2 regions of the Lysinibacillus sp. COL-1 genome follow, and region 2 is predicted to be linked to the other one. Evidence: riboswitches for the same ligand, from Rfam matches in the RefSeq annotation. Region 2 holds a riboswitch; the other holds the start of a gene.
What was found. A riboswitch is a leader RNA that binds a small molecule or an ion and turns the genes downstream of it on or off. The one in region 2 is predicted to bind cobalamin.

Region 1 (15,900 bases), on a different contig from region 2:
TGAAGCCAACTACCAATCCATTGAAGTCGATGTTGAATTTGTTGACGGAAATGAAAAGGAATTTACACGAATTAAATAAGAGAAATACGCCAGCTAATAGATTCAATACGTTAGCTGGCTTTTCCATTCATTATCGTACCCAATGTCGATGCTTAGCAAGGAAACGAATAAAAGAATTCAGATTGTTTGCCACACCATTTTTATTGGCAAGATGCTGTAAAAACGAAACATTTTCCGTATAGCCTATTGTTTTACAGTGCTGATAGGCCTGTTCAATGAATTGTAGTGCTTTTGATTGCTGATCAGAATGCTGGAAAGCTCCAGTCACATAAACCCCATCATAAAGAACGGAGGAGGTAGTAGCTAATGTTTCTTGAATTTCAAAGCCATTTAGGATGCCTTGCTTAGTACTCACAAGTTCAACCACTATATTTTTACTTAACAATGTAGCCATTAGTTCGTTTAAGTTTTCACTACTATTGTCTGTTACAATCAGAGCTACTTTAAAAGATTTAACATTTTCGACTGCATTGATCATTTGGCTAACAGCAGGTGAGGTTTGTTGAGTATGTGGTACTTCTACTTGGATTGGTGGTACTATACCAATTTGATCAGCAATAGCTGATGCAAGTGTGTAGCTGACATGAGCAAACATATTTACAACTTGTTTTCGAATGTCTTTATTTTTTACTTTTCCAAGTTCGAAGCTAAAGGCATTAATAATATGCTTTTTCTCCACATCGGTCATACTGAGCCAGAATAATCTTGCTTGTGAAAAATGGTCTTTAAAGCTATCGCTACGTGCACGTACTTTGTGTCCTTCCAATTTTTCTTCATAATGTTTATATCCTCCGTCGCTTTCAGAGACAGGAGAGGGTGAGTTATTGGCTAAGGAGTTTTTATGGTAGCTAACTTGCCCGACATTAATGGTTTGTCGGCCATAGCCATCTCGTTGGTTATTATGGAAGGGACAGATTGGTTTATTAATAGGGATTTCATGGAAGTTCGGTCCTCCAAGTCTTATTAACTGAGTATCTGTATAGGAGAACAAGCGACCTTGTAGTAAAGGATCATTTGAAAAATCAATACCAGGTACAACATGTCCAACATGAAATGCAGCTTGTTCCGTTTCAGCAAAAAAGTTATCAACGTTTTTGTTCAGTGTCATTTTCCCAAGGATACGTACTGGAACTTCTTCCTCTGGCCATATTTTTGTTGCATCGAGAATATCGAAGCTAAAATTAAATTCATCCTCAACGGGAATAAGTTGGACACCAAGCTCCCACTCTGGGAAATCGCCTCGTTCGATGGATTCCCATAAATCTCTACGGTGAAAATCAGGGTCTTTTCCAGCGATGATTTGCGCCTCATCCCATACTAATGATTTAACCCCAAGTATAGGTTTCCAATGAAATTTAACAAAGTGTGCTTTTCCTTCAGCGTTGACAAGGCGATAGGTATTAACACCAAAGCCCTCCATCATTCGATAGCTTCGTGGGATGGATCTATCGGACATATGCCACATGACCATATGGGCAGATTCCTGATTATTTGCAATGAAATCCCAAAACGTATCATGGGCACTTTGAGCTTGAGGAATTTCGTTATTCGGTTCAGGCTTTACAGCGTGTACAAAATCGGGGAATTTAATGGCATCTTGAATAAAGAAAACAGGTATATTATTACCAACTAAATCATAATTACCTTCCTGTGTATAAAATTTTGTAGCAAAGCCGCGTACATCACGGACAGTATCAGCAGATCCTTTTGAGCCTGCAACGGTAGAAAAACGAACAAAGACAGGTGTTTTAGTTCCTTGTCCATTTAAAAATTGAGCCTTTGTAATGTCACTCGCGCATTTATAGGTTTCAAAGATTCCATGAGCTGCAGACCCGCGTGCGTGTACCACTCGTTCAGGAATTCGTTCATGATCAAAATGAGTCATTTTTTCGCGAAAATGAAAATCCTCCAATAAAGTGGGTCCTCGTTCACCAGCTTTTAGTGAATGTTCATCTTCCGATATTTTTAATCCTTGGTTGGTTGTTAGAGGTTGATCTTTATCACTTACTCGGAATGCTTTTAGCTGTTGTTGTTTTTGATTGACGTCTTTTTTCATGTAAAATCCTCCTTTATAAGTTACAACTACATTCTACCCGTAGAAGAAGATGGCAAACGTGAGAAACAAAATGATTGCTGATTAAAAATGAATATGTTATTATTATCTCGAATTAAAGATAAATGAATTCGAAGTAAAAGAGGGAGTCGTATGAAGGAAGACAATCGTAACTTAAAAGCATTTACGGTCTTGTTCCGAGCATATCAAACGATTCAGGATGCCACTAAAAGAGATTTACTTCAATATGATTTAAATCAAACCGAATTTTCGGTTCTTGAATTTTTGTACCATCATGGAGAGCAGCCTATTCAAGCGATTGGTAAAAAAATATTAATTGCAAGCAGTAGTATTACTTATGTAATTGATAAGCTCGAGCAAAAAGGCTATGTATATCGAAAGGCATGTCCGAAAGATCGACGTGTTACGTATGTGTTATTAACTTATGAGGGACAGGCTTTAATGGAAAGGATTTTCCCTAGGCATGAACAAAAAATAAACGAGATTTTTGAAGTATTGGAATCGCAGGAGCTGGACACAATGATTTTGTCTCTTAAAAAAGTAGGTAAAAACGCTACTAATTATTAAAAAATTTTACACATATATCTCGAAGTCGAGATAAATGGGAGGAATATTGTATGAATCATTTAAAAGGTGTACACCATGTAACAGCTATTACAAGTAGTGCTGAAGAGAATTATAAATTTTTTACATTCGTTTTAGGTATGCGTTTAGTAAAGAAAACAGTGAATCAAGATGATATTCAAACATACCATTTATTCTTTGCAGATGATAAAGGTAGTGCAGGGACAGATATGACATTCTTTGATTTCCCAAACATTCCAAAAGGGATACATGGAACAAATGAAATATCAAAAACTTCTTTCCGTGTACCGACGGATGCAGCTTTAGATTATTGGGTAAAGCGCTTTGATCGATTGACTGTAAAACATACAGGTATTAAAGAACAGTTTGGTAAGAAAACATTGTCCTTTGTTGATTTTGACGATCAGCACTATCAGCTTATTTCTGATGAGCATAATACAGGAGTTGCTTCAGGCACGCCTTGGCAAGATGGTCCCATCCCAGTAGAATTTGCAATTACAGGTTTAGGGCCAGTATTTGTTCGTGTAGCTAATGTGAAATATTTTAAAGATATGCTAGAAAAAGTGATGCTTTTTAAAGAAATTGCAGAAGAAGGGGATTTCCATCTATTTGAAGTAGGTGAGGGTGGAAATGGCGCTCAAATTATTGTAGAGCATAACACCGTGTTACCTGTTGCTCGACAAGGCTTTGGTACGGTTCACCATGCAGCCTTTCGTGTAGAGGATCGTGCAGTATTAGATGAATGGACTGCACGTTTTGAAAGCTTTGGCTTCCATACATCTGGCTATGTAAATCGTCATTTCTTTGAATCATTGTATGCACGGGTAGCACCTCAAATTTTATTTGAATTGGCTACAGATGGTCCTGGGTTTATGGGTGATGAGCCATATGAAACGCTAGGTGAGAAACTGTCATTACCACCGTTTTTAGAACCAAAGCGTGAGCAGATTGAAGGCCTCGTTCGTCCAATAGATACTGTAAGAAGCTCCATTACGTTCGATAAAGAATATGAGTAATATTATTTCATTCAGTAGGGTTACTACTGGATGAATACATAATTATATTGGGGGTTTAATAAGTGGAATTTTCCAAGCTGATTGATAAGCGTCGCTCTGCTAATAATTTTATCAAGGGCGTTAAGATGACTGAGGAAGATATTCGTCCTATTTTGGAGGATGTTAAGCTCGCCCCATCAGCATTTAACTTACAGCATGCAAGCTATATCATTGTGCTGGATGAGGATATGAAGGAAAGGGTGCGAGAGGCGGCATTTGGTCAATATAAAGTGCATTCAGCTTCAGGGGTAATCCTTGTCTTAGGTGATAAAGAAGCTTATAAAGATACTGCTGAACTAAGTCAAGGTATGGTTGATTTGGGTATAATAACAGCTAGTGAACTAGCAGAAATTGTTGCAGAGAATACTAAATTTTATGAAGAACGTGGTGAGACATTTATGAAGGATGAAGCTATTCGAAATGCGTCTTTGTCTGCCATGCTATTTATGCTTGCTGCAAAAAATCGGGGTTGGGACACTTGTCCAATGATTGGCTTTGATCATCAGAAATTGCGAGAACTATTTCATGTGCCAGAAACCCATGAAATAGCACTGATGATTACAATTGGGAAAGAAAAAGAAGACAGTCGTCGCTTACGAGGCTATCGCAAGCCAGTTGAAGAATTTGCCACTTATTATTAATGTGGTATAAAATAGAATTGCTATACAAATACTATGAATAATGTACATTTAGGAGGAAACATCATGAAAGTGGTAGCTATCGTTGGTAGTATCCGTAAAGAATCTTATAATATGCAATTAGCTCAATTTATTCAAAAACGTTATACAGAAAAGTTAGATCTTGAAGTTTTAAGCTTAAAGGATCTACCAATGTATAATCAAGATATCGAAAATGAAGCACCGCAAGAGGTTCTTGATTTTAAAGCAAAAGTAAAGGCGGCAGATGCTGTACTATGGGTGACACCAGAATATAATGGTACAGTACCAGGCGTTATGGTCAATGCCATTGATTGGCTATCTCGTGTAGATAAAGTAATGATTGGTAAACCATCTATCATTATGGGTGCATCTATGGGGAACTTAGGTACTGTAAAAGCGCAATTACATTTACGCGATATTTTATTCTCTCCTGGCATTAACTCACCATTACTAAGCGGCAATGATGTTTACATTGGTGCTGTTCACACTAAATTCGATGCAGAAGGCAATTTAACTGATGAAGGTACAGTAAAATTCCTTGATGTAGTCATCGATAACTTTTTAAACTGGGCAAAAAAATACATTTAATTAAAATCTGACCCATAAGTATACTTTACTTATGGGTCATCTTATTAGAAAAATAAGAATAGCAGTTGAGCAAAGCAAAGTTGATTTCCTTTGTGAACGATCACTTTGTTCTTTGCATAGAGCTAAGCTTTCAAGGATCATCCGATAAACTGTTTCACCCACATTATTCTCTCCAAAACTACTTCTGTGACGCTAATCCCCAAGGAGTCGCTTGTTTTTCTTCAATCAATCCACTACTCATCAACTAATTTTATAGCAAGTCTGGTTAACGAGGATAGCTTAAGCAATATTAAGTACTAAATTAATTAACTGTTGCTGACGTACATGGGTTGTGACAATCGTTTTATAAAGTTGTGCCGGATCCAAGACCCTGCACAAGAAGAAGCATTAGCATCAAGAAATTTCCCTTAGTGGAGGTCCATTTCGTTATAGACATTTTTTTAATGTTGTTTCTGCATGAAATCTTCATACTTTCACGCTATACTTTTAAGAAATTCTAAAATGGTGGTTACAGATGAGAAAATTATCACTAAAGCTGGGCATCATCTTTTTTATTACATTATTTTGTATCGAAACATTTATGATGTTTTTTTTACATGTCTCCTTAACCAATTCTAGAGTTGAGGAAGAGCTAGCAAGTTTGCAAGCAAGGGGAAATTCACATCGTACAGTATTAGAACAGAACTTCAACGAGGAAACGCTAGCACATGTGGTACTTATGGAATCTAATGAAAGTACGGATGTAGTAGTGACTGATTATGAGGGAACAATACTGGTTTCTTCGCAGCCTGATTTAGAAATTAGTGATATGATCCATAAGATTGAGGGAAAAATACCGTATGAGGGAAGGATCTTACAAGACGATTGGCAAGAGGTTCAAGCGATTGCCACTATTAGTCCTATTCAAAATCAGCAAAGAACGATTGGCTATGTCTTTATGTTTCAAAATACAGACTCCATTCATGCGTTAATGAAACGCTTAAATAAACATTTTCTCATCGTTGGTATAGTATCTGGTCTTGTCACTATAGCAGTCATTATCGTTCTATCTCGAAAGCTTGCTAAACCATTAATTCAAATGAAAGAGGCCACATTGAAAATGAGCAAAGGTGATTTTACAGTCGCCCTTTCTACCAATGGGAAGGATGAGCTTGGGGATTTATCGAATGCTATACAGCTGTTGTCTAACGATCTGAATCATTTAAGGCATGAGCGTAAGGAATTTTTATCGAGCATTGCACATGAGCTTCGCACACCGCTAACCTTTATTAAAGGCTATACCGACATTCTTTCGAAACGGGATTTAACAGAGCAGGATCGTCAAAAGTATTTAGCCATTATAATAGAAGAAACAAATAGACTTTCTCGATTAATTAAAGATTTATTTGATTTAGCTAAAATGGATGAAAACTCGTTTGTGATTGAACAACAAAACGTACATTTAAATTCATTTTTTACAAACATTGAAAAAAAGCTAAGCCCTGCTTTTCAAGAGAAAGGTATACATTTTATTGTACGTTATGAAGAGGGCTTGACAGTATGGGCAGATGAAGCAAGGCTAGAGCAAATCCTAATAAATCTATTAAATAACGCATTAATCTATTGTGCGTCAGGAGATACGACTTCAGTCACCGCAAAGAAACACAATGATGTTTTAAGCATTATCGTTCAAGATACAGGGAAGGGGATTCCAAAGAAGGATTTACCCTATATTTTTGAACGATTTTATCGAGTGGAAAAATCTCGTAGTCGTGCTTTAGGTGGTTCTGGACTGGGGCTTGCTATTGTCAAGGAACTTGTACAGGCGCATGGGGGCGAAGTGAAGGTTAGCAGTGAAATAAATAAAGGAACTACTTTTGAATTATCTTTTAAAGGGGTAGAAACAGATGAAAACCATTTTATGCATTGATGATGAGCCAAGAATGTTAGATTTATTAACCCTTTATTTAGAGCCGAATTTTTATTGTAGAGCTATGTCTTCCGTTCAAGAGGCTTTCGATTTTTTAGAAGATGGGCATGCAGATTTAATTCTTTTGGATGTTATGATGCCAGAGATGGATGGGTGGCAGGCGTGCCAAGAAATTAGGAAGTTTTGGGATGTACCCATCATTATGCTTACTGCAAAAGGAGAGCATGCGGATATTGTCAAAGGCTTAAACCTCGGTGCTGATGACTACATATTAAAACCCTTTGATGAGGAAGAGTTATTAGCACGTATATATGCGGTATTAAGAAGATCGAAAATAGAGGAAAAGGTTATTAGCTTTGAGGGTCTTCGCTTAGATAAGGAATCCTTTGAATTATATTTTCAACATGAGGCAATTCCCCTAACACCAAAGGAATTTTCCATGCTTGTTTTATTTTTAGATCATCAAAATAAAGTATTTTCTAGAGAACATCTAATCACCACAGTCTGGGGATATAATGTGACAATTGAAGATCGTACCATTGATTCTCATGTGCGTAATTTACGAGAAAAATTAAGAAAAAGTGGGTTCCCTGCGGATGATTACTTGCAAACAGTATGGGGTATCGGCTATAAATGGCATAAGTCAATTGATAGAAAACCGTTACAACACAAAAGCTAGAAAACAACCTCTGCCAGAAATGCTGGAGAGGTTGTTTATATTATTTTGAGGTTAATTCTTCTTCTGTCACCCATTTATGATTTTTAACAGCTTCACCATTTGTGGTCGAAGTGTAATCAACCATATAAACAGTCGTTTGGATAGCCTCCTCAATACGGACAGTCGCATTTTCCATACCTTCCATATGCGCTGCGTCCGTTTTTACTTCTGTGCCAGGGGCTAGTGGTGCTTCTTCTGGATCAATCAATTCTTCATGAATCACCCACTTATGATTTTCTACACGCTTTCCACCGGAAGTTGGCTCATAGGAAATAACATAGGCAGTTGTGTTATAGGCACCTATTATTGTTGCTTCGGCACCTCTCATACCGTCCATATGTCCATCCGTAATAATCACGTTACTTCCAACAGAAAACTTCGGATTATCCGCGTTCTTTAATGTGGATGGTACTTCACCTGAGCTTGAGTGGTTCATCGTAGAATGATCCATTTCTTCAGCAGTGTTATTGGAAGTAGATGCAGGCTTCGTTTGCTCCTCCGCACAAGCTGTTAAACTAATGAAGGCCGTTACTGCTAGAAGTCCAGTAGACCATTTTCTTTTAAATATCATGTAATATCCTCCTCACTATTTTCCCTTACTGTAGCAAACAAATGTGCAGAAATGATGGATGTCAATTGCTTTTTGACATGAATGAAGAGAGCGAAATGTTATTGATGTATGTGATAGGAAAAATGGCTAAGATGTGGTGGAGTATCCTCCCATGCCAAAACTATTAAGTAATAGATAGCCAATTTATAACGAGCAAATAGCTATTGTGCTCAAAACTGCGAAGATACAGCTTATATATTGTTCTTCCTTAGAAATAAAATTCCATGTAGACTAACAATCTATAAAAATGTATGATAGAATCGTCACAATTTTATAAATTCAAATACTATTGGTGTGCCATTTTATAATGTCACTTAAAAGGGAAGTCGGTGTAAGTCCGACGCTGTCCCGCAACTGTAACGAGGAGTCCTATAATATTATTTGCCACTGTGGAAGAATGGGAAGGTAATTATAGGGTGTTGAATCGAAGCCAGGAGACCTGCCAGTTAGTAATACCTGTAATGCCCACGAGGATGCAAGCAATTACGGACAATAGCTGGATTTTTTCTGACTTTGTTTATTCTAGGGTATTTCTATGCGTCGTTGCGTATGGAATACCTTTTTTTATTGCTTCATTCATCACTATTCAGTAGGAGTTTGAAACAGATGAATAAAAAATTTATGTTATTTTCCTTCGTACTTTTTATGGTATTAATTGTTTCAATGACCTTTGCTGTAATGGTTGGCTCAGTTTCAGTTACACCATTATATGTATGGAAAGTTATTCTTTCTAAAATCCCCTTTATACAAAATGCCATAGAGCAGGATTGGAGTCGCTCACAGGAAATTATCATTTGGCAAATAAGAGCACCTCGTGTTTTATTGGCTGCTATTGTTGGTGCTGGATTAGCCATTGCGGGGGCAGCCATTCAGGCACTTGTGCGAAATTCCATTGCTGACCCGTATATTTTAGGGATTTCTTCAGGGGCAGCCGTCGGAGCGACATCTGTGATTATTTTAGGAGCCTTTTCATTTTTAGGTATTTACGCGCTTTCAATATCAGCCTTTCTAGGATCATTACTTGCCATTGCACTGGTGTTTTTCTTATCTCGTGTTGGGGGACGGGTTTCTATTTTTCGTCTGTTATTGGCAGGTATGGCTGTTTCCTTTATTTTAACGGCCATTTCTAATTTTATTTTAATGATGTCAAAGCAAGAGGGGGCTTTAAAAGCTGTTATGTTTTGGATGCTAGGTAGTCTAGCAGGAGCTAAATGGAATAATATTATCATTCCAGCTTCCATATTTTTCGTCGTATTTGGGCTTCTCTGGCTACACTATCGAAATTTAAATTTACTTTTACTTGGGGAAGAAGCGGCAGTGACGTTAGGCGTTAATCTTCAGCAATTTCGGATTCAGCTTATATTACTTGTCTCCCTGTTAACAGGTGTACTGGTGGCAGTCAGTGGCTCTATTGGTTTTGTAGGTCTAATTATCCCTCATATAGTACGTTTAATTGTGGGATCTAACTATAAATATGTGATACCGATTAGTGCTTTAATAGGGGGGATTTTCTTAGTGTGGGCTGATGCCTTTGCTCGAATTATCATTGCTCCTCAGGAAATGCCAATTGGTATTATTACAGCCTTTTGTGGAGGTCCATTTTTCATTTGGCTACTCCGTCGCAATAATTATTCTTTCGGTGAAGGAGATTAACTTATATGACATTAGAAGCAAAGCAAGTATCATTCTCCATTAACGATCAACGTATACTACATGAAGTAAGTATTCAAATAAAGAAAAAGCAGTTTGTTGGGTTAATTGGCCCTAATGGTAGTGGCAAATCAACATTGCTAAAAAATATGTATCGTCTTCTAAAACCTGAAAGCGGGACGGTATTATTAAATGAGCATGATATTTTAAAGCAATCTAGTAAAGCAATTGCGAAGAATTTAGCTGTTGTTAGTCAAGATACACCTGTTTTATTTGATTTCACTGTACATGATTTAGTTAGCATGGGGAGAACGCCACATAAAAAACTGTTAGAGCTAGATCAAGAGCAAGATTTTCAAATTGTTAAAGATGCTTTGAAGCAAACAGGTATAGCTCATTTAGAAAAACGAAGCTTTAGCTCCCTTTCAGGTGGAGAGAAAAAACGTGTAATGGTTGCACGAGCACTAGCACAGCAAGCACAAGTGCTTATATTAGATGAGCCAACGAATCATTTAGATATCCAACATCAACTTCAGCTTATGGACTTAATTCAAACCTTACATTTAACAGTAGTTGCGGCTTTACATGACTTGAATATTGCGGCAATGTACTGTGATCAAATTTACGTGTTGCAGCAAGGTCGAATCGTGTGTCATGGGACACCGGAGGAAGTGCTAACACCAGCATTGTTACAAGAAGTATTTGGTGTTTTTGCTGATATTCAAACACATTCCTTGACTGGTAAACCATACCTCACGTATGTTCCTGATCAATTCGCAAAGAAGGTCAGTCAAGTTTAAAAAAGTAAGGACAACTAATTTACATAATATATTCATTATGAAAGTAGCATTTACGAAAATACATGGCATTGGAAACAGTCATACCAGGAAGAGTTTTTATGTTTCTTAGTTAGAAAAATAGTCAATGTTTATACAGGAGACGGATTTTTCATTAGCTAGAGTAAGGACCGCAGTGTATCTGTTTTTAATTATAAAAATGTAACAGGTTCAAAGATATACTCAATGGTTTAAATGACAAAGGACATTCCTCGATATAAGAAGGATGTCCTTTGAGTGTAATTTAATTAAGATACGGCCTTTAACCCTGCTACACCGATGATAATAGCGATGATACTGATAATTCGTGGTAGATTTTTGGATTCACCAAAGAAAATGATATTGACAAGCACTGCACCGACAGTACCAATACCTACCCAGACAACATAGGCAATGCTTAGCTGTAAATAATTGAAGGAAGCATATAAAAGGGCAAATGATAATCCAAAGCCACCGACATATAATAATAAATTTCGTATCGTTTTATTTTGACTATAAAAGCGTAATCCAATAACACCTATAATTTCGGCTATTGCTGCTAATAAAATATATACCCAACCCATTATGCATTCACTCCTTTCTTTTCATCGTGATCTGTTGGTGCGTTATCTGCTAATTTTAATCCAATAACGCCCGATATTAAAATAAACATGAAAATACCTTTAATCGCATTAAACTCTCCATCGAAAATAAAAATGTCCATTAACGTAGTGCCAATTGCACCTGCACCAGCGAAAATAGCGTATACGGTACCAGTAGGTAGGTTTTCACAAGCTTTTGATAAGAAGTGAAAATCGATAGCAATTATAGACACAATAATAATCCAATGCCACCAGGAACTTGCTACATTAAAACCAAATATCCAAAACAATTCAAATAAACTTGTTAGACCGACATATAACCATTCTTTTTGCATAATTAAAATCCTTTCATTAATAGAATTAATGACTGACGTTCAGTCATTTTGTAGATAAAAGAGAACGTCACTTACGCGTGACGTAGGCCAAGTGCATGATATAAAAAGTCTAGAAGTTCAAGCTTAAGCAGTGTCATCGTTTCATCCTTGCTGTCATCAAACAAATAAACTTGTTCTGCGGCAGATTCAATTAGACCAATAATAAGCTTTGCTGACCGTGATGGATTAATTGAATCTCGAATGATGCCTTGTTGTTGAGCCGTTAATAAGAAATTACTCATCCAATCATAGTATGGTGCATAAATGCTTTCCCATTCTTTTAAATGCTCTGTTTGTGCAATTCCAGCATAAATGAGTGCAACGATATCACCATATTCCTTTGTGATCGAGAAAATGATTTCAACAACCTCTTCAAGTTGCTGATCAAAAGGCTTATGATCTGAAACACCTTCATCTACGGTAGTAATAATTCTTTCTACCATATTTTTTGCAATAGCTGGCATGACAGAAAGGCGTGATGGGAAGTAGAGATAAAATGTTCCTTGAGCAATCCCAGCAGCTTTGACGATATCTGAAACCTTCGTCTTTTCAATTCCTTTTTCGCGAAAAACTTCAATTGCAGCTTGAATAATTTTTTCTTCCTTTGACATGCAATCCCTCACTTTTGCCTTACTTGTTTAGTATGTTACAGGATGAGAAAAACAATGTCAATAAAAAATGACTGAATATCAGTCATTTTCATTCAACAAACGTTTGGAAATTAGCTAAATCACAGAGCAGTACGCAATTGTGATGAGGTGAAATGACGTATACTTTTTTTATTTCAGGGAACTTTATGAGTGAAAGGATTGATGATAATGGAAGACATTAAATTTGCTCAATTAGATCCACAGCAACTTGCGAAAATTAACGAGCTTGAAAAAAAGATTGGTGTGACATTAGTTGCCTATGATTCATCGTCAGGGTCATCACATAGTTCAGGTGCTTATGAGACAAATAATAGCACTACCACCAATCATCCATCATAATAAAGTGAGAAATACCTTGCTGTGATGTAAGGTATTTTTATCTTGAGTCCGCTTGAACAAAAAAATTTACGTACTTGAAATACTAAAGGGAGCGATTGAAATGCAAACATTTTATGCAGATTTACATATTCATATTGGGCGTACTTCTAGTGGGCGAGCAGTGAAAATTACTGGCAGTAAAACATTAACATTAGCAAAAATTTTAGAGACTGCTAGTGCTAGAAAGGGATTAGATATTATTGGGATTATTGATTGTCATTCACCCGAAGTAATCGAAGAAATGATGGAGATGATTGAACAAGGTGAACTACAGGAATTAAAAGAGGGCGGCCTACGCTTTCAGGAAACAACGTTGATTCCAGGGTCGGAAATCGAAATTTACGATCAATATTGTCATGGACCTATTCATGTGCTTGCTTACTTTCCAACACTGATGCTAATGAAGCAGTTCTCTGATTGGATGTCCCAACATATGAAAAATATCCACTTGAGTTCACAGCGAATTTATTGTGACGGTCTCACATTACAGCAAAAGGTGCATGAATTGGGAGGTCTGTTTATTCCTGCCCATGTTTTTACACCATTTAAAAGTTTGTTTGGTAGAGGGGTTGAGCGTAGCTTAACAGAAGTCTTTGATCCGCAGCTTATCGATGCCATTGAATTAGGGTTAAGCTCTGATACCAATATGGTAAGTCGTATCAAAGAATTACAAGCATATACGTTCGTTAGTAATTCTGATGCCCATTCGCTTGGAAAACTGGCACGTGAGTATCAAAAGTTACAATTAGCAGAAGCAAATTTTGCAGAATTAAAAATGGCTCTACATGAACAACAAGGTCGAGCAGTAACAGCGAATTATGGTTTAAATCCTTTGCTTGGCAAGTATCATCAAACGGTCTGTGCTAAATGTGGAGAACGACTAGGTAACGAAGCTACCATATGTACAAACTGTGGAAGTATGCAAATCGTAAAGGGTGTAGCTACACGTATTCAGGAACTATCAGAGGATTTTCTGAATGAACGAAATAGACCGCCTTATATTCATCAAGTACCACTTGATTTCATCCCTGGTATTGGCCCTAAAATGATGGAACGTCTAATAGAAGCATTTGGTACTGAAATGAATATTTTACATGTGGTAACGCTCAACCAGCTTGAACAAGTTGTGCCACATAAAATCGCCCATTTAATTGATTTAGCTAGAACGGGTCAATTAGCGATCGAGGTTGGTGGTGGTGGAATATATGGAAAAATACAGTCTGAGTAGAGAAAAGTTTAAAAAGATTGCTGTAATTTAACCTATTTTTAACTCGCCTCTAGTAAAATAGTGAAAACAATGACTATTTTACAAGTGGAGGAGAGAGTAAATGCGATTATCAAAGAAATTTCGTTATTTAGCAGCGAGTGTACTGGCTTTGCAATTAACCATCCCTGTAGTAGCTAATGCACAAGAACAAGACGACTACATAGCACCAAGCTGGGTTATTCAATCTGATTATGTGGCACTAGGCGACTCATTAGCACATGGAATGAATGAGGTAGGTGTTATTGGGTTAGGCTACACGGATTTTATTGCACAGGCCTTACAGCAGGGTGGCTTCCTTACTTCTTATAATAAGGGCTTTGCTATGTCAGGCTACACTACCAAAAATGTTTTAGCAGATTTACAAAATGATGTAGAAAAAACAGTCACAGGTTTTGGATACACAAAGGAACAAGTAAAGTTACGAGCTTCTATTAAAGAGGCAGAAATCATTACATTAACGGCTGGAGCAAATGATTTATTACCATTATTAAAAGAGTCCCAAACAACGGGAATTGATACGATGGCCCTTGTTAAAGCTACTAAAGAAGCTGTATCGAATATTGCTACAATCCTATCTGAAATCAAAAAGATAAATCCACAAGCAGAAATATATGTGATGGGCTATTATAATTCTTTCCCATACTATAGTGAGAATCTACAAAATCAATTTAAACTGTTATTGGCTACAGTGAATTCAACAATTAAAGCAACCGCTGAAAAAGCAGGCGCCATTTTTGTGCCGACATACGATGTTGTTGCAAAGGATGTTGCAAGCTATTTACCAAACCCTGATAACATTCATTTAAGTGAAGCTGGTTATTTAGCGGTCGCAAATGAAGCATTTTTACCAATCATTAAAACTAGCTCGTTATGGGATATAACGAAGGCTATTCAAGTAGATGTGAAAGATCGTACAACTGTAGAGGTTAAATGGCAGGACGCGACAGATAATGTAGGTGTGGCAAATTACAATGTCTATGTGAATGGAAAATTAATCTCAACATTGGATGCAGATACGACAACATTTACACTTGAAGATTTAACAGAAAATACAACCTACAATGTTTCCATCAAAGCAATCGATGCAGCTCGTAATGAAAGTATTCAAAATCCAACGATTACTTTCACTACAAAGGGAACAGTAAGCTTTACAGATACAGCACAGCACTGGGCGAAAGAATACATTCAAAAAGCTGCGGGTGCTGGGCTAATGAATGGTTATACGGATGGGACATTTAGACCTGATAGTAGTGTAACGCGTGCGCAGGCCGCTGCTATTCTTGTGAGAAGTTTAGAGTTATCTACAGATGAGAAGGCACCATTTACTGACATTGCAAATTATGACGCAGTAACACAATCAGAAATTGCAGCAGCATATGTTCATGGGCTTATTAAAGGAACGGATGGGAAATTTAACCCTGGACAGTCTGTTACACGTGCTCAACTAGCATTAATGATAAGTCGTGCCTATGAACAGCAATTTAATCAACCATATAGTGCAAAGGGCGATGTGCCATTTACAGATGTAACCTCTTATAATGCAGAAACAAAACGTGCCATTACCATGTTGTATGAGTTGGGGATTGTGACAGGAAATGAAGGGGAATTCTCACCAGAAGCTGTCACAACAAGAGGTCAAGCCGCTAAAATATTTACAAACCTTAGTCAAATATTCATTAAATAATGCTGAAAAGGTAGGGGGACATCACCTCTACCTTTTGACGTTTTTAATAAAAACGAAGTATAGTCTAACTATGTTGTAGAACGTATTTAAAGAGGAGAATGGGGATGCTGTCATTTATATTATCTGCGAAAAGATTAGTAAAAGGGTTGTGGAAGTCATTTAAACGTCCTCAATTTATCTCATTATTTACTACATTGTTTTTAATCATTTTATCAGGAACAC
Region 2 (15,900 bases):
TATTTGTGAGATGCTTTACATGACTTCTATCTTGAAAAAACAGGAGTATTCATCCTATAATAAAAAGGTTATAGTAAAAGACTAAAAGGGAGCGTCCATTATGGCGAACGAAATAAGATCGCAAGTGAACATTAAGCTCATTTCTACAATTCGTCCAAGTGATGGAGAGTCCGAAAGTTATGAAATGTGGCTCAAAGGGCAGCTACTTGAAAAAGCAGGAAGCTTATATTTGAAATATGATGAGGTGCAGGAGGATAAAACTATCCGCACAACAATGAAATTAGGACATGAGAAAGCGCTAATTATGCGTGCTGGCTCGGTCAATATGCGCTTACCACTTAACATAATTGAGCAACAAAAAGGGCATTATGAAAGTGAGTTTGGTTCCATGCCACTCATTATTGACACGAAAAAAATGACCTTTACGAAACGGGCATTAAGCGGAGATTTCCATGTACAGTACGATTTACTAATGGGTGGGCAATCCGTTGGCAACTATACATTAGATATTACATTTACGGAGGTACAATGATGAACGCAGTAGAACAAGTACAACAGGCTATAAAAGCAGCAATAGCTAAGGCTGTTGAAAAAGCAGGCTTAGTTGAGGCTGGTACAGAATTATCGATTCACTTGGAATCACCAAAGGATAAAGCAAATGGGGACTATGCAACAAACATTGCAATGCAATTAACGAAATTAGCTAAAAAACCACCTCGTGCTATTGCGGAAGCTATTTTAGAAAATCTTGAAACAGCAGGTACAGATATTGAAAAAATCGACATTGCTGGTCCTGGCTTCATGAATATCACAGTACGTAAAGATTTCCTAACTGGGGTAATTACACAGGCTCTTGAACAAGGTACTGACTACGGCCGTTCAAATGCTGGTGCTGGGGAAAAGATTCAAGTGGAGTTTGTTTCAGCAAACCCTACAGGGGACCTTCATCTAGGACATGCACGTGGAGCTTCTGTTGGAGATTCATTATGTAATGTATTAGATATGGCTGGTTACAGCGTCTCTCGTGAATATTATATTAATGATGCGGGCAATCAAATTAATAACCTAGCTTACTCATTAGAAGCACGCTATAAACAAGCACTAGGTATGGAAGCGGAGATGCCAGAAGACGGCTATCATGGGCAAGATATTATTGATATTGCGGGTAAATTAGCGGAGGAGCATGGTGAAGCTATTTTAGCAAAATCAGAGGATGAACGTTTTGCATTCTTCCGTCAACACGGTTTAGCCTTAGAATTAGATAAATTAAAAACAGACTTAGCAAACTTCCGCGTGAACTTTAATGTCTGGTATTCTGAAACGTCTCTATATGAAAACGGTAAAATCGAAGTAGCGTTAGATAAATTAAAAGCAAATGGTCATGTCTTTGAAGAAGATGGTGCTACTTGGTTCCGCTCTACAACATTTGGTGATGATAAAGACCGTGTGTTAATTAAAAATGATGGTTCGTTCACATACTTAACGCCAGATATTGCTTACCACGAAGACAAAATTGTCCGTGGTTTCGATAAATTAATCAATATTTGGGGAGCTGACCACCACGGTTATATTCCACGTATGAAAGCAGCTATTCAGGCCCTTGGCTATGATCGTGATACATTAGAAGTAGAAGTTATTCAAATGGTTCAGCTTTATAAAAACGGTGAAAAATTCAAAATGTCTAAACGGACAGGGAACGCGGTAACAATGCGTGAGCTTGTAGAAGAGGTTGGCCTTGATGCAGTACGATACTTCTTCGTGAAAACTGCAGGCGATTCTCATATGGACTTTGACCTTGATCTTGCTGTATCACAATCCAATGAAAACCCAGTGTACTATGCACAATATGCACATGCTCGTATTTCATCTATTTTACGCTCGGCAAATGAGCAAGGATTTACTGCAGCAACAGATCATCTTAATCTGTTAACAGCAGAAAAAGAAATTGATTTACTGAAAAAGATTGGCGATTTCCCGAGAGTGGTAGCAGAAGCGGCGAAACACCGTACACCACACCGAATCGCTAACTATATTCAAGAGACAGCAGCAACATTCCATAGCTTCTACAATGCAGAAAAAGTATTGGATGCTTCCAACAAGGAGTTAACAGAGGCTCGTTTAGCATTAATTACAGCTGTACGCACAACAATTGCTAATGCACTACGTTTAATCGGCGTATCTGCACCAGAAAAAATGTAATACTTTTTAAGCCCCTAACATGACGAATGTTAGGGGTTTTTTAGTGGCTAGAAGGCCAAAAATGGGCGATAACATTCTAAAAGTGGTTGATAAAACAGTAAATGTGAAAGATAAAAAGGCACAAGGAACGGATAACACTAAAAATTAGCTGTTTCAAACTTAATTTTTCTGTTAATTTCGAAAATTTTGTTGAAGTTTACGTCAACGTCAATGATATACTGTTGACAATAAGGAAAGGGGAGATGATTTTGAAGACGATTCAGGAGGTAGCAAAGGAATTCAATGTGTCTACTCGCACAATTCGTTATTATGAGGAACTTGGTCTTCTTCGTCCCGATCGCTCATCTACCAATCAACGAACCTTTTCAAAAAAAGAATTGGCGAAGCTCAAGCTTATTTTCAGAGGCAAGCGTTACGGGTTCTCACTAGAGGAAATCAAAGAGATGGTTTTACTTTTTGATTTTGATCGCTCAGGTATTCAGCAATTAGAGCGAACAGTAGAGTATGGAGAACAAAAAATTCAAGAGATTGAGAGTAAAATTGCTGAGCTGACGCAAATGAAACAGGAATTACAGCAAATGCAAGGCATGTTTAGTGAAAAATTAGCTACTTTAAAGGGAGAGATGCATGATGAATAGTTCCAGTTTGTTAGCACGAAATGCCCGTAAGTATCCAAAAAATGAAGCCATTATTTGTCATGGCAGAAGAGTGACCTATCGTGATTTAGATGAACAAGTAACACGTTTTAGTCATGCTTTGCTAGAGCAAGGAGTAAGTCAGGATGATAAGGTTTTAATCTTTATGCCGAACGTTTTAGAGTTTGTTGTAAGCTATTTTGCTATTCAGCGTATCGGGGCAATCGTTGTTCCAGTCAATGCGAAATTTACATTGCAGGAAGTAGAGTATGTGGCACAGCATGCCGAAGCGAAGGCGATTGTTGTTCATGAGGCGATTTTTGCCGCAGTTGAACAGCTAGCTGCTGTACCATTAAAAATTAAAACCGGCCAAGAAAAAGCAGGTTGGCAGCATTACGAAACAATGCTTCAAAATGCGAGCACACAAACAATTGATTGCCAGCTACAAGAAGATGACCCTTCGACTATTTTGTATACATCTGGTACGACAGGAAAACCAAAGGGTGTGTTATTTAGCTACCGTAATATTTTAACAGTGGCACAAATGATTGCTGTTGAAATGGAAGTGAAACCTGAAAGCCGTATATTGCTCATGATGCCATTAACTCATTCAGCACCATTGCATTTATTTTTAATGGCGGGCGTATTTGTAGGGTCAACAAGCGTATTAACACCAACCTTTACACCAGACCTTTTTATCGATGCCATTGAGCAGGAAAAAACGACGCATTTCTTTGGAGCGCCTGTTGCTTATTTATTAACGGCTCAGATGCCGAGGCTACAAACGGCTGATTTGTCTTCCATGAAGTGGTGGGTATATGGTGGAGCACCATTATCTCAAAATGAGGTTCGCTTCATTCAACAGGCATTCCGAACAACTAATTTAACCTGTGTTTATGGATTAACAGAGGCGGGTCCGAGTGGCTCACTGTTATTTGGCAAGGAGCATGAAACGAAGGCTGGGAGTATTGGCCAACGGGCGCCACTTGGCACAGAGCTTCGTATTGTCAATGACAATGGAGAAGATGTAAATGTGGGCGAAGTAGGAGAAATTGTCTTATTTGGTGAGGGTAATATGCTTGGCTACTTCAAGGATGAAATAGCAACCAAGGCTGCTTACATTGATGGGTGGTTAAAAACAGGAGATCTGGCTCGGATGGATGAGGACGGCTTTATTTGGATTGTGGATCGCAAAAAAGATGTCATTATTTCAGGTGGTGTCAATATTTATCCGAAGGAAATTGAAGATTGCCTATTAAGCTTTGAAGGGATATTTGAAGTTGCTGTCATTGGTATACCACATCCGCAATGGGGGGAAACCGTGAAGGCTGTATATGCTACGAAACAAGACATAGATGAGGATGCATTGAAAGCTTATTTAGAGGAACGGCTTGCGAAGTATAAACTACCACGTATTTTCGAAAAAGTGGAAGCGCTACCACGCAATGCTTCAGGCAAAATTTTAAAACAATCCTTGAAAGGACAAGAGGTGAGATAGCATGAAGGTTTTACAGCAGGAAGAAATGCGTGCAACAAACTTTTTTACAGAGGAAGAAACGCTTCAAAAAGTGTTAGAAATGATGTTAGATAAAGAGTTTTTGTCTTATGCACACAGAGAACTGACAGATTTCGGTGAGTTATGTGCAGGTGATATTGACGTAAGGGCAAAACATACTGATCGGCAGGGAGAGCCCCGCCTTGAACGGTATAATGCTTATGGAGAAGAGGTATCAGAGGTTTGGGTGAATGACGGTTACAAAAAAACAATTGAAGAGACATATAATACGGGAATTGTTGGCTACGTGCACAAAGAAATTCCACAGTTAGGTCACAAAGGGAATTATGTCTATAGCTTTGCACAAGGTTATTTACTATCTCATGCAGAGCCCGGTTTTTATTGTCCCGTGACTTTGACGATGGCTACGGCTTATCTATTAGATCATTATGCTGATGAGGATGTAAAGCAGCGTTTCTTGCCACATGTTTGTGCAACAGGAGAGACGGAGCTATACGAAGGGGCAACATTTTTAACAGAACGTCAAGGAGGGTCAGACGTTGGGGCGAATGTTGTGGAGGCCAGAAAAGTAGGCAATGAGTACCGTCTCTATGGAGAAAAATACTTCGCATCCAATGCAGGTATGTGTGGCGTAGCAATGGTGTTGGCACGTTTAGAAGGCGCACAAGCAGGCTCTAAAGGGTTAACGTTATTTGCAGTTCCATGGAATAATGAAGATGGTACGGCCAATCATCTTCGTATTCGTCGATTGAAAGATAAATTAGGCGTTCGAGCAGTCCCATCGGGCGAGGTAGAGTTTGATGGTGCCCTTGCTTATATTGTAGGGGAACAAAATAAAGGGATTTATTACATGCTAGAAGCACTAAATCTTTCGAGAATTTGTAATGCAGTCGCATCGATTGGTATTATGCGTCGAGGCTTTTTAGAGGCAAAGCATTATGTGACCAATCGATATGCATTTGGCAAGCCCTTAACACAATACCCAATGATCCAGGATACATTAGGGAAGTTTGCTGCTAAGCTGCATGTGGAAGTAGCGACAGTATTTGATCTTATTCAATTATACGATAAAGTGACAAGTGGGCAGGGAACACAACAAGATCTCATTATGAATCGTTTATATATTGCCATTATGAAAAAGGAAACGGCAGAGCAAGCCGTTCATTATGCTAGTGAAGCGATTGAATTACATGGCGGTAATGGCTATATTGAAGACTTTGTGACACCACGCTTACTAAGGGATGCACAAGTATTGACGGTATGGGAGGGAACGGCAAATATTTTGGCTTTAGAACTTATTCGTTTAGTGGATAAATTCCATGCACATGAACTGTTTGTCCGTGAAATGGAGACAAGGCTAGAGAAGCTAGCGGATAGTCCACTAGTGCAAATTGTGGAAGAGCAGTTGGTAAATCTTGCGGCTACATTACAAATTTTTAGCGCTTTAGATGAAGCAACTAAAACTTTTGAAGCAAAAGATATAGCGAAAAAGATGGCCCATCTTTATGAAAGTGTTGTAGCGGTGGAATGGGCACTAAAATTTGGCGGGAAGTACGAAAAGCTAGCGGATATCTATTTAGAGCAAACGTGGTCATTGCGACAAATAGGTGCACAAATGAAAACCGTACAATATTTTTCTGAAATTGTATAATTGCCAAGGAGTCGTCTGGAATGGAGGCGACTTCTTTTATTTTCATGTATAATGAAATCAACTGAATATTATAAAGGTTCTTTACTTAAGTAAAGTGAAAAGGGAAGTCGGTGTAATTCCGATGCGGTCCCGCCACTGTAAGTGTGAGTTTTTTCAAATAATGCCACTGAAGATTTCGGGAAGGCTTGAAAAACGCAATAAGCACGAGCCAGGAGACCTGCCTTTATAGTATAGACATGACAGCCTACGAGGATAGGGTGGTGGATTTTGTATCAGTTTTTTGGTGCGATTTTGACCCCTCATCATTCGAAGATGAGGGGTCTTATTTTGATGGAGAAAATATTTCTAACCAATTGACGCACGGATCAACAAAGGAGGATTCATATGAAGAAATTTTGGAAAATAGGATTATCAGCATTTTTAGCAGTAGGTTTGTTAGCAGCATGCGGGCAAGAAGCCAAAAATGACAAGCCAGTAGCTACGGAGCAGCAAACACAGCAAGAGACTCCACAGGTGGATGAAGCAACATTCCCAATGACCATAACAGATGCCATTGGCAAGGATGTTACACTTGAAGCACCGCCTGAAAAAATTGTTTCTCTTATTCCAAGTAACACAGAGATATTATTTGAACTTGGTTTAAATGATGAAATAGTTGGGGTGACAGACAATGATGATTATCCACCAGAAGTCGCTGAAAAGGATAAAGTTGGGGGCATGGAGTACAATATTGAAAAAATTATTGCCTTAAAGCCAGATATCGTGTTTTCGCATGAATCTAGCATGTCCCTTTCAGAAGCGGCGATTGAACAGCTTGAGTCAGCAGGTTTGAAAGTATTTGTTGTAAAAAATGCACAAGACTTTAATGAAACTTACACAACGATTGAGCTGCTTGGTCGTGCAACAGGGAAATTACCAGAGGCTGAAAAAATTATTGCTAATATGAAGGAAAAAGTGGAAGATGTTCTGACAAAAGTAAAGGATGTCGAACCCAAAAAAGTGCTAGTCGAAGCATCGGATGAACCTACTATTTATACGGCGGGTAATGGCACATTTATGAATGCTATGCTGGACATGATTCATGCAGAAAACGTAGCGGCAGATGCGAAGGATTGGTATGAAATTAGTTCAGAACAAATTATTGCGAAAAACCCAGATGTCATCGTTGTGACATATCATTATGTACCAGATATTTTAACAAAAATACCACAACGTGCTGGTTTCGATACTGTTAATGCCGTGAAAAATAAGGCAATCGTTCAAGTAGATGAAAGCACAACAAGTCGTCAAGGTCCCCGTTTAGGAGAAGGTCTTGAAGAATTAGCAAAAGCTATTTATCCAGAGGTATTTAAGTGAAAAAAATAGCACTAGCCTATGTACTAACATGTACGCTTCTTGTCATTAGTATCTGGTGTGGCGTAGCGATAGGCTCAGTTCATATTCCGTTAGAAGTTTTATGGAATCAAGCAGTTGATGAAACAGCTGCTAATATCTTTTGGAAAATCCGTCTGCCACGCGTGTTGTTAGCTGGACTAGTGGGAGCTTCTTTGGCCATTGCTGGAGCAGCTTTCCAAGGGTTGTTAAAAAACCCATTGGCAGATCCATATACATTAGGCGTCTCGTCGGGGGCATCTGTTGGTGCTGTTATTACGATTTTTTTTAGTATATCTATACCGGTCGTAGGCTTGTATGCCCTACCCACTTTTAGTATGATAGGCGCAATCATCACGATGGTAGTGGTCATGAGCTTTGCTAGAATGGTAGACCGTTCATTGAAGATGGAAACGTTAATTTTAACAGGTGTTATTTTTAGCTCATTTCTAGGTTCTCTCATTTCATTAATGATCGCTTTATCTGGAGAAGAGCTACGCCAAGTAATTGGCTGGTTACTAGGTTCTGTGTCAATGCGTGGATGGCCATATGTCCAAATGATCACGCCATTTGTTATTGTTGGTTCCATTATGCTTTGGACGCAAAGACGAGAGCTAAATGTTTTGTTATATGGTGAAGAGCGCGCGAAGCATTTAGGTGTCAATGTGAAACGTAGTAAGTATTTGATTTTAGCGGGTGGCTCCATGTTAACAGGAGCTGCTGTAGCGGTTTCTGGCACAATTGGCTTTGTAGGATTAGTTGTACCGCATATGACAAGGATGATTTGGGGTTCTGACCACCGCCATTTATTGCCATTATCGTTTTTCAATGGCGCAACTTTACTCATTGTTTGCGATTTAGTAGCACGAACAATTATTGTGCCAAGAGAGCTACCTATTGGTGTTATTACGGCGTTTATTGGTGCACCTGTTTTCTCCTATATTTTTTATAAGCAACGAAGAAGTAAGGGGGTACGGGCATGATTATTGTCGAACATCTATCAGGTGGTTATGAAGATGTACCAATCGTCAAGGACATTAGTTTTACTGTGGAAAAAGGGAAAATTCTTGGTATTCTGGGACCGAATGGTAGTGGGAAATCCACATTATTAAAGGTAATGAGTGGGATATTACCAGCTACTGCTGGAACAATCACAATTGATGGACAAAATATCCTTTCTTATAATGCCCGTGCTTTGGCGCAAAAGATGGCTGTACTACCACAGCTTCATGCAAATGCTTTCTCAAACAGTGTAAGGGAGGCCATTTCACTAGGGCGCTACCCCCATCAAACAGGTTTTTTCTCAAGTTGGTCTGAACAGGATGAACAGGCTGTTCAGCATGCCATGCTGCAAACAGGTGTGAAACGCTATGAGCACACCCCGTTAGAATTTTTATCGGGTGGTGAACAACAAAGAGTATTTGTTGCCCAGGCATTAGCGCAAACAGCAGAAATTCTACTGCTGGATGAGCCAACCAATCATCTAGACATTGCACATCAACGGCAAATCTTAGATATGGTCAGGAAGGAAGCTGTGGAGTGTGGTTTAACGGTCGTTATGGTACTACATGATATGAATTTAGCCTCTCTCTATTGTGATGAATTATTGCTTATGGAGGGTGGGCAAATGAGAGCACTTGGAGTACCGCATGAAGTATTAATAGCCTCCCAAATTGAAGAAGTTTATCAAGCACGAGTGGCTACATATGCCCATCCCGAAATACCAAAACCTCAAATTACAATGATGCCCGCAACAACTGATTACCAGCAGCGAGCTGTCATCAAAAAAGAACATTTCATGATAACGGAACACTATATTCAACTTCAATCAGAGATTCCGTTAAAAACAGTGTCCTCTGCTGTTCATAACCCAGGTATTGGCTGGCATAATTGCTTGTTAAACCGCTCTGTACCTGGTGATTATGTGATAAGTGATGTAAAAAGAGAAGTTAGTGATTTTTTGCAAAGAGAGAATTTTTCCCCAACAAGTACTGTTGTGATGCTGACAGCAGTGCCAACAGCTCTTGTTGCCATCAATGAATTTTCAGCGCCTTTTGGCAGTATGATAGTAGCTGTAACAGCTGGTGTGGGCAATGCGGTTGATGTATCACGTGTACACGAAAGACAGGATGATCCATATATTGGTACTATCAATACATGGATCATAATCAATGGCTGTTTATCGGAGGAGGCATTTTTCCAGGCACTGATGACAGCTACAGAGGCGAAAACAAAAGCTTTGCAATCAGAAGATATTCGTGACGAGCGTAGTGGAACTATTGCTACAGGAACTGCTACAGATAGTCTGTTAATTGCAGCAACTCAAAAAGGGGAAGAAATGCTGTATGGTGGCCCGATTACGGAAGTTGGTAAAATGATTGCCAAGGGTGTTTATGAAACAACAGTTCAGGCCATCAGAAATTATAAAAATCAGTTTTAGGAGATGAGAGAAATGAAGCTTTACACGAAAACAGGCGATACGGGGAAAACAAGTCTAATTGGCGGACGCGTTGATAAAGATAGCTTACGTGTTGAAACATACGGGGCGATTGATGAATTAAACTCTTTTATCGGGAAGGCAGTAAGTGAATTAGATCAAGCACTTTTTAAGGATATTTTAACAGATCTTGAAACAATTCAGCATGAACTATTCGATGCTGGTGGTGACCTTGCCAATGTGATGAAAGAACGCCACTATAAATTAACAGAGCAACCGATTGAAGTGTTGGAAGCTCGTATAGATGCTTTATCAGATGAGGCACCACCATTACAACGTTTTATTTTACCAGGTGGCGCACCAGCAGCTGCAACTTTACACATTGCTCGTACAGTTGCACGACGAGCAGAGCGTGAAATGGTGACACTTATGAAAGAAGTGGAGGACGTGCCGAAAGTTGTACAAAAATATTTAAATCGATTATCAGATTATTTATTTGCAGCCGCACGTGTTGTAAATGCTCGATTAAACGTAGCGGATATTGAATACATTCGCAGTGGCAATGTCTTCAAAAAATAAACTTGTTATGTGGATGTCGCAGCTTTTATTAATTAAATTTTAAAAAAGAAAAGTAAAAAAATGCTACTTTGAATAAATTTCAGGGTGGCTTTTTTTCTTGTAAAGTGTAAGAATATAAAATTATCAGAAATATTTCCGTTTTATGTTGACTGAATGCTCACTCATTTATTAGAATAGGAATATATTGATATAGTGACGCACATTTCCGTATGAACTAGCAAATTTGCCGCAAAGAGAGAAAATTACGACAAACTAAAGGGGGGACCAACCATGAGTCCATTATTAATTGCTAACATAGTCTTAACAGTCGTGGTTGTGCTTTATGCAGTAGGATTGTTCTTCTATCTGTTGAAAACACGCTATAAGTATGTGCAATTGGGGAAAAAGGTTGAGTTTGATGAAAGTGTTAAAGAGCGACTACGCTATATTATGGTCAATGTATTTGGTCAAAACAAGCTATTAAAGGATCCAAAGAGTGGATTAATTCACGTGATGTTTTTCTATGGATTTTTGATGGTTCAGTTAGGGGCCATTGATTTAATTTGGAAAGGACTAGCACCAGGATCACATCTGCCATTAGGTATTTTCTATGGTGTCTTTACATTCTTCCAAGAGCTTGTAGTTTTAATGATTTTAGTTGCGGTAGTGTGGGCATTTTACCGCCGCTATGTAGAAAAGCTAGTGCGTCTAAAAAGAGGATGGAAAAACGGTCTTGTGTTAATTTTCATTGGTGGCTTAATGGTCTCAACATTAATCGCTAATGGTATGGGATTAATCTGGCATGGTGAGGGGTTAACTTATACGGAGCCTGTTGCTTCAAGCATTGCTGCTATATTTGGCTTCCTACCTGCATCAGTAGCTGCTGGAGTGTTTTATGTTATGTGGTGGGCACATCTTTTAATTCTATTAACATTCCTTGTGTATGTACCACAATCTAAGCATTTCCATTTAATTGTTAGCCCACTGAATGTTTACATGAATCGTTTAGATCGTGTGGGTACATTAACGCCTATCGATTTTGAGGCATTAGAAGAAGCAGGAGAAAATGCTGAAAGTGAAGAGGATATGCCTTCAATTGGAGTTGGACGCATACAAGACTTCACACAAAAGCAAATGCTCGATCTGTATTCTTGTGTGGAATGTGGACGTTGTACCAATATGTGTCCTGCAACTGGAACAGGAAAAATGCTGTCTCCAATGGATTTAATCGTGAAATTGCGTGATCATTTAACATTTACTGGTGCTGTTGTAACAAAGCAAAAGCCTTGGGTTCCTTATCAATTTTTTGCCAATACCAAGGGTAATCAGCTTGCGATGGCTGCTGGTGCTGAAGGCGTAGTAATTGAAGATATTTACAGCCCATCTTTAATTGGCGATGTGATTACAGAAGAAGAAATTTGGGCTTGTACGACTTGTCGAAACTGTGAGGATCAATGTCCAGTAATGAATGAGCATGTTGATAAAATCATCGACCTACGTCGCTATCTAACAATGACGGAAGGAAAAGTTAATCCTGATGCACAACGTGCCATGACAAATATCGAACGACAAGGGAATCCTTGGGGCTTAAACCGTAAAGAAAAAGAGAATTGGCGTGATCTTGATCCAACAATCCATATTCCAACAGTAAAAGAGTTAAAAAAATCTGGCGAAGAAATGGAATATCTATTCTGGGTTGGTTCGATGGGGGCATTCGATAATCGCTCTCAAAAAATTGCTTTAGCTTTCTGTCGTCTATTAAACGAAGCTGGTGTGAAGTTTGCGATCTTAGGAAATAAAGAGAAAAACTCTGGGGACACACCTCGTCGTTTAGGAAATGAATTTTTATTCCAAGAATTAGCTACAGCAAATATTGATGAGTTTGAGAAAAATGATGTGAAGAAAATAGTGACAATCGACCCTCATGCTTACAATATCTTTAAAAATGAATACCAAGACTTTGGCTGGAATGGCGAAGTGTATCATCATACTGAAATACTAAATCAGTTGATTGAGGAAAATCGTCTGGCACTCAATTATGAAGTTCATGAAACAATTGTTTTCCACGATTCCTGTTACTTAGGCCGTTACAATGATGTTTATGATGCGCCGAGAGAAATTCTACGCGGTATCCCGGGTGTGAAGCTTGTGGAAATGGAACGAAATCGCGAAACTGCTATGTGCTGTGGTGCAGGTGGTGGCTTAATGTGGATGGAAGAGCATGTTGGTAATCGCATTAATGTAGCTCGTACAGAGCAAGCTCTTGCTACTAATGCATCCGTTATTTCATCTGGCTGTCCTTATTGCTTAACAATGCTGGAGGATGGTACAAAGGCAAAAGAAGTGGAAGACTCTATTGGCACATTCGATGTAGCAGAATTACTAGAGCGTTCAGTGTTCGGTGAAAAAGTGAAGGCTGTTGATCCTTCATCTGAGGAAGCTGAAGAAGAAACATTAGAGGAAGTGGTAGCATCCGTAGAAAATATTCAACAGGACGAGAATACGGAAGCGAACGCAGAAAAATGATTGCTATTGTAGAAATATTTTAGTTATCTGAAAAATATAAATTGCACAATAAAAAATTGTTTTGTAGAATAAGATTAAATGGAAATGGGAGTTGCAACTAACAAGCTCCCATTTTTCATCGATAGAAGTCGAGCGAGCGTTCAGTCAATGAAATGCTATACTACTTCATCGAGTACGTAAAACAAAAGGGGTGTTTTACTTGAATAGAGCTGTCATTTTAGCAGGAGCAAGAACTGCATTTGGTAAATTTGGAGGTTCATTATCAACATTACATGCAAGTGATCTAGGGGCAATTGCAATAAAAGGTGCGCTAGAGAAAGCAAATATTGCATCTGACGAAGTAGATGAGGTTATTTTGGGCTCTGTTTTACAAGGGGGACAGGGGCAAATACCTTCGAGGCAAGCTGCGATAAAAGCCAATTTACCAACAGCGGTAAAAACAGAAACAATCAATAAAGTTTGTGCATCAGGGATGCGTGCAGTGACATTAGCAGATCAATTGATTCGATTAGGGGACGAAGAAGTGATTATTGCTGGTGGAATGGAGTCTATGTCCAATGCTCCGTACTATCTGTTAAATGGTCGAAGTGGCTTGCGTATGGGAGATTCCACAATGGTGGATGGCATGCTTTATGACGGTTTAACATGTGCTTTCGATAAAGCGAGACCGCATATGGGGAGCTATGGTAATGCAACAGCTAAGGAATTCTCGCTCAGTCGTGAGGAACAGGATGCTTGGTCTGTTCGCAGTCATGAGCGCGCACTAGCGGCGATTGAACAAGGTTACTTTGCTGAAGAAATCGTACAAGTGGAGATTCCACAACGTAAAGGACAACCACTGGTCGTCGATACAGATGAAGCACCAAGAGCAGGTACAACGTTGGAGGTACTAGCAAAACTGAAACCAGCCTTTGACAAGGATGGCACGATCACAGCAGGTAATGCACCTGGCGTTAACGATGGTGCATGTGCCCTCGTGGTTATGAGTGAGGAACGTGCCACACGTGAAGGAAGAGAGCCATTAGCAATAATTTTAGGTCATGAAGAGCTTGCCATCGAGCCAGAAAACTTCCCACAAACACCAGGTCTTGTTATTAATAAATTGCTGAAAAAAACCAATAAATCATTGGCAGATATTGATTTGATCGAAATCAATGAGGCCTTTGCAGCAGTCGCTTTGGTCAGCAAGCAGTTAGCTGATTTAGATGCTGAAAAGGTGAATGTTAATGGCGGTGCGGTTGCTTTAGGTCATCCTATTGGAGCATCTGGTGCACGTATTATTTTAACGCTTGCACAAGAATTGAAGCGTCGTGGTGGAGGCATCGGTATTGCTGCAATTTGTTCAGGTGGGGGTCAAGGTGATGCGATTATGATTGAAGTACCAAAAACAGGGGGACTGAACTAATGGGAATTCAAAAGGTAATGGTCATTGGTGCAGGGCAAATGGGCTCTGGCATTGCACAAGTTTGTGCACAAGCAGGCTATGATGTGAAATTGAATGATATCAAACAAGAGTTCTTCGAGCGTGGAATAGGAGTTATTACAAAAAATTTATCACGTGATGTAGAAAAGGGCCGTAAAACGGAGGATGACAAAGCGGCTGTTTTAGGTCGAATTAGTATGTCACTAGATTTACAGGATGCTAGTGATGTAGATATTATCATCGAGGCAGCTGTAGAGAATATGGACATTAAGCAATCCATCTTTAAGCAACTTGATGGCATTGCACCAGCACATGCCATTTTAGCTACGAATACATCTTCGTTGCCTATTACTGAAATTGCAGCGGTAACAAATCGACCAGAGCAAGTAATTGGTATGCATTTTATGAATCCAGTGCCAGTAATGAAGCTTGTTGAAATCATTAGAGGCTTAGCAACTACGGATGAAGTATACAAAGCTGTTGAAGCGATGACAGTCAAGTTAGCGAAAACACCAGTAGAAGTGAATGACTTCCCAGGATTTATTTCAAACCGTATTTTGCTACCAATGATTAATGAAGCAATTTATGCGCTTTATGAAGGTGTAGCTACGAAGGAAGCAATTGACGATGTGATGAAGCTAGGTATGAACCATCCGATGGGACCATTAACATTAGCAGACTTCATTGGCTTAGATACTTGCCTTTACATCATGGAAATTTTACATGAGGGTCTAGGAGATAGTAAATATCGCCCTTGTCCACTGCTTCGTAAATACGTTGCAGCTGGCTGGCTAGGAAAGAAATCAGGAAGAGGCTTTTACGTTTACGAATAATCCTATGGGGATGGGGTTATGTAGATGTTGCGGGACAACTTAGAGGGGTGACATTATAGATGCAATTGCAATTTACAGATGAGCAAATGATGATGCGCGATATGGTTCGTCAATTTGCTCAGGAAAAAATTCAACCATGGGTAGGGCGGATGGAAGCAGGAGAATTTCCACGTGAGCTTCTACAACAAATGGGTGAACTTGGCTTAATGGGGATTACGACACCAGAAGACTTAGGTGGCTCTGGTATGGATTTTACATCGTATATTATTGCGATTAATGAATTGTCAAAAGTAAGCGCTGTAATGGGGGTTATTTTATCAGTGCATACTTCGGTTGGAACAAATCCAATCATTTACTTTGGAAATGAGGAACAAAAGAAGCGTTATGTACCAAAGCTTGCAGCCGGGGAATATTTAGGCGCATTTTGTTTAACAGAGCCAGGTGCAGGCTCTGACGCAGGGTCTCTACAATCAAAGGCAGTACGAGATGGCGATGAATATGTGATTAACGGCTCTAAAGTTTTTATTACAAATGGCGGAGAGGCTGATGTATATATCGTATTCGCCTCAACCAACCCTGCTGAAAAAACACGAGGTATTTCAGCTTTTATTGTTGAAAAAGGAACACCAGGTTTAATCATTGGTAAAGATGAACAAAAGATGGGTTTACATGGCTCACGCACTGTTCAACTGACATTCGATAATTGCCGCATCCCAACCGACAACCTTTTAGGGGAAGAGGGAGAAGGCTT

Region 1: another riboswitch for cobalamin. It lies ahead of AC6BKE_RS06195 (FecCD family ABC transporter permease); the one in region 2 lies ahead of AC6BKE_RS09835 (ABC transporter substrate-binding protein).

The regions. Positions count from the first base shown of each region.
Region 1 covers NZ_JCAWSJ010000003.1:365,195-381,094, forward strand. The annotation lists gene AC6BKE_RS06150 (YusW family protein) at 1-79, shown strand, start outside; gene AC6BKE_RS06155 (catalase) at 131-2,116, opposite strand; gene AC6BKE_RS06160 (MarR family winged helix-turn-helix transcriptional regulator) at 2,267-2,701, shown strand; gene AC6BKE_RS06165 (ring-cleaving dioxygenase) at 2,752-3,735, shown strand; gene AC6BKE_RS06170 (nitroreductase family protein) at 3,798-4,415, shown strand; gene AC6BKE_RS06175 (NADPH-dependent FMN reductase) at 4,479-5,021, shown strand; gene AC6BKE_RS06180 (HAMP domain-containing sensor histidine kinase) at 5,536-6,930, shown strand; gene AC6BKE_RS06185 (response regulator transcription factor) at 6,908-7,609, shown strand; gene AC6BKE_RS06190 (YdhK family protein) at 7,650-8,219, opposite strand; cobalamin riboswitch at 8,532-8,719, shown strand; gene AC6BKE_RS06195 (FecCD family ABC transporter permease) at 8,865-9,911, shown strand; gene AC6BKE_RS06200 (heme ABC transporter ATP-binding protein) at 9,917-10,708, shown strand; gene AC6BKE_RS06205 (DMT family transporter) at 10,993-11,307, opposite strand; gene AC6BKE_RS06210 (DMT family transporter) at 11,307-11,660, opposite strand; gene AC6BKE_RS06215 (TetR/AcrR family transcriptional regulator) at 11,732-12,310, opposite strand; gene AC6BKE_RS06220 (hypothetical protein) at 12,518-12,688, shown strand; gene AC6BKE_RS06225 (endonuclease Q family protein) at 12,789-13,955, shown strand; gene AC6BKE_RS06230 (S-layer homology domain-containing protein) at 14,056-15,678, shown strand; gene AC6BKE_RS06235 (ion channel) at 15,783-15,900, shown strand, end outside.
Region 2 covers NZ_JCAWSJ010000004.1:294,443-310,342, forward strand. The annotation lists gene AC6BKE_RS09810 (YwiB family protein) at 101-532, shown strand; gene argS (arginine--tRNA ligase) at 532-2,199, shown strand; gene AC6BKE_RS09820 (MerR family transcriptional regulator) at 2,448-2,837, shown strand; gene AC6BKE_RS09825 (class I adenylate-forming enzyme family protein) at 2,830-4,332, shown strand; gene AC6BKE_RS09830 (acyl-CoA dehydrogenase family protein) at 4,334-6,001, shown strand; cobalamin riboswitch at 6,059-6,240, shown strand; gene AC6BKE_RS09835 (ABC transporter substrate-binding protein) at 6,386-7,357, shown strand; gene AC6BKE_RS09840 (FecCD family ABC transporter permease) at 7,354-8,355, shown strand; gene AC6BKE_RS09845 (adenosylcobinamide amidohydrolase) at 8,352-9,812, shown strand; gene AC6BKE_RS09850 (cob(I)yrinic acid a,c-diamide adenosyltransferase) at 9,825-10,388, shown strand; gene AC6BKE_RS09855 (heterodisulfide reductase-related iron-sulfur binding cluster) at 10,659-12,893, shown strand; gene AC6BKE_RS09860 (acetyl-CoA C-acetyltransferase) at 13,093-14,298, shown strand; gene AC6BKE_RS09865 (3-hydroxybutyryl-CoA dehydrogenase) at 14,298-15,149, shown strand; gene AC6BKE_RS09870 (acyl-CoA dehydrogenase) at 15,209-15,900, shown strand, end outside.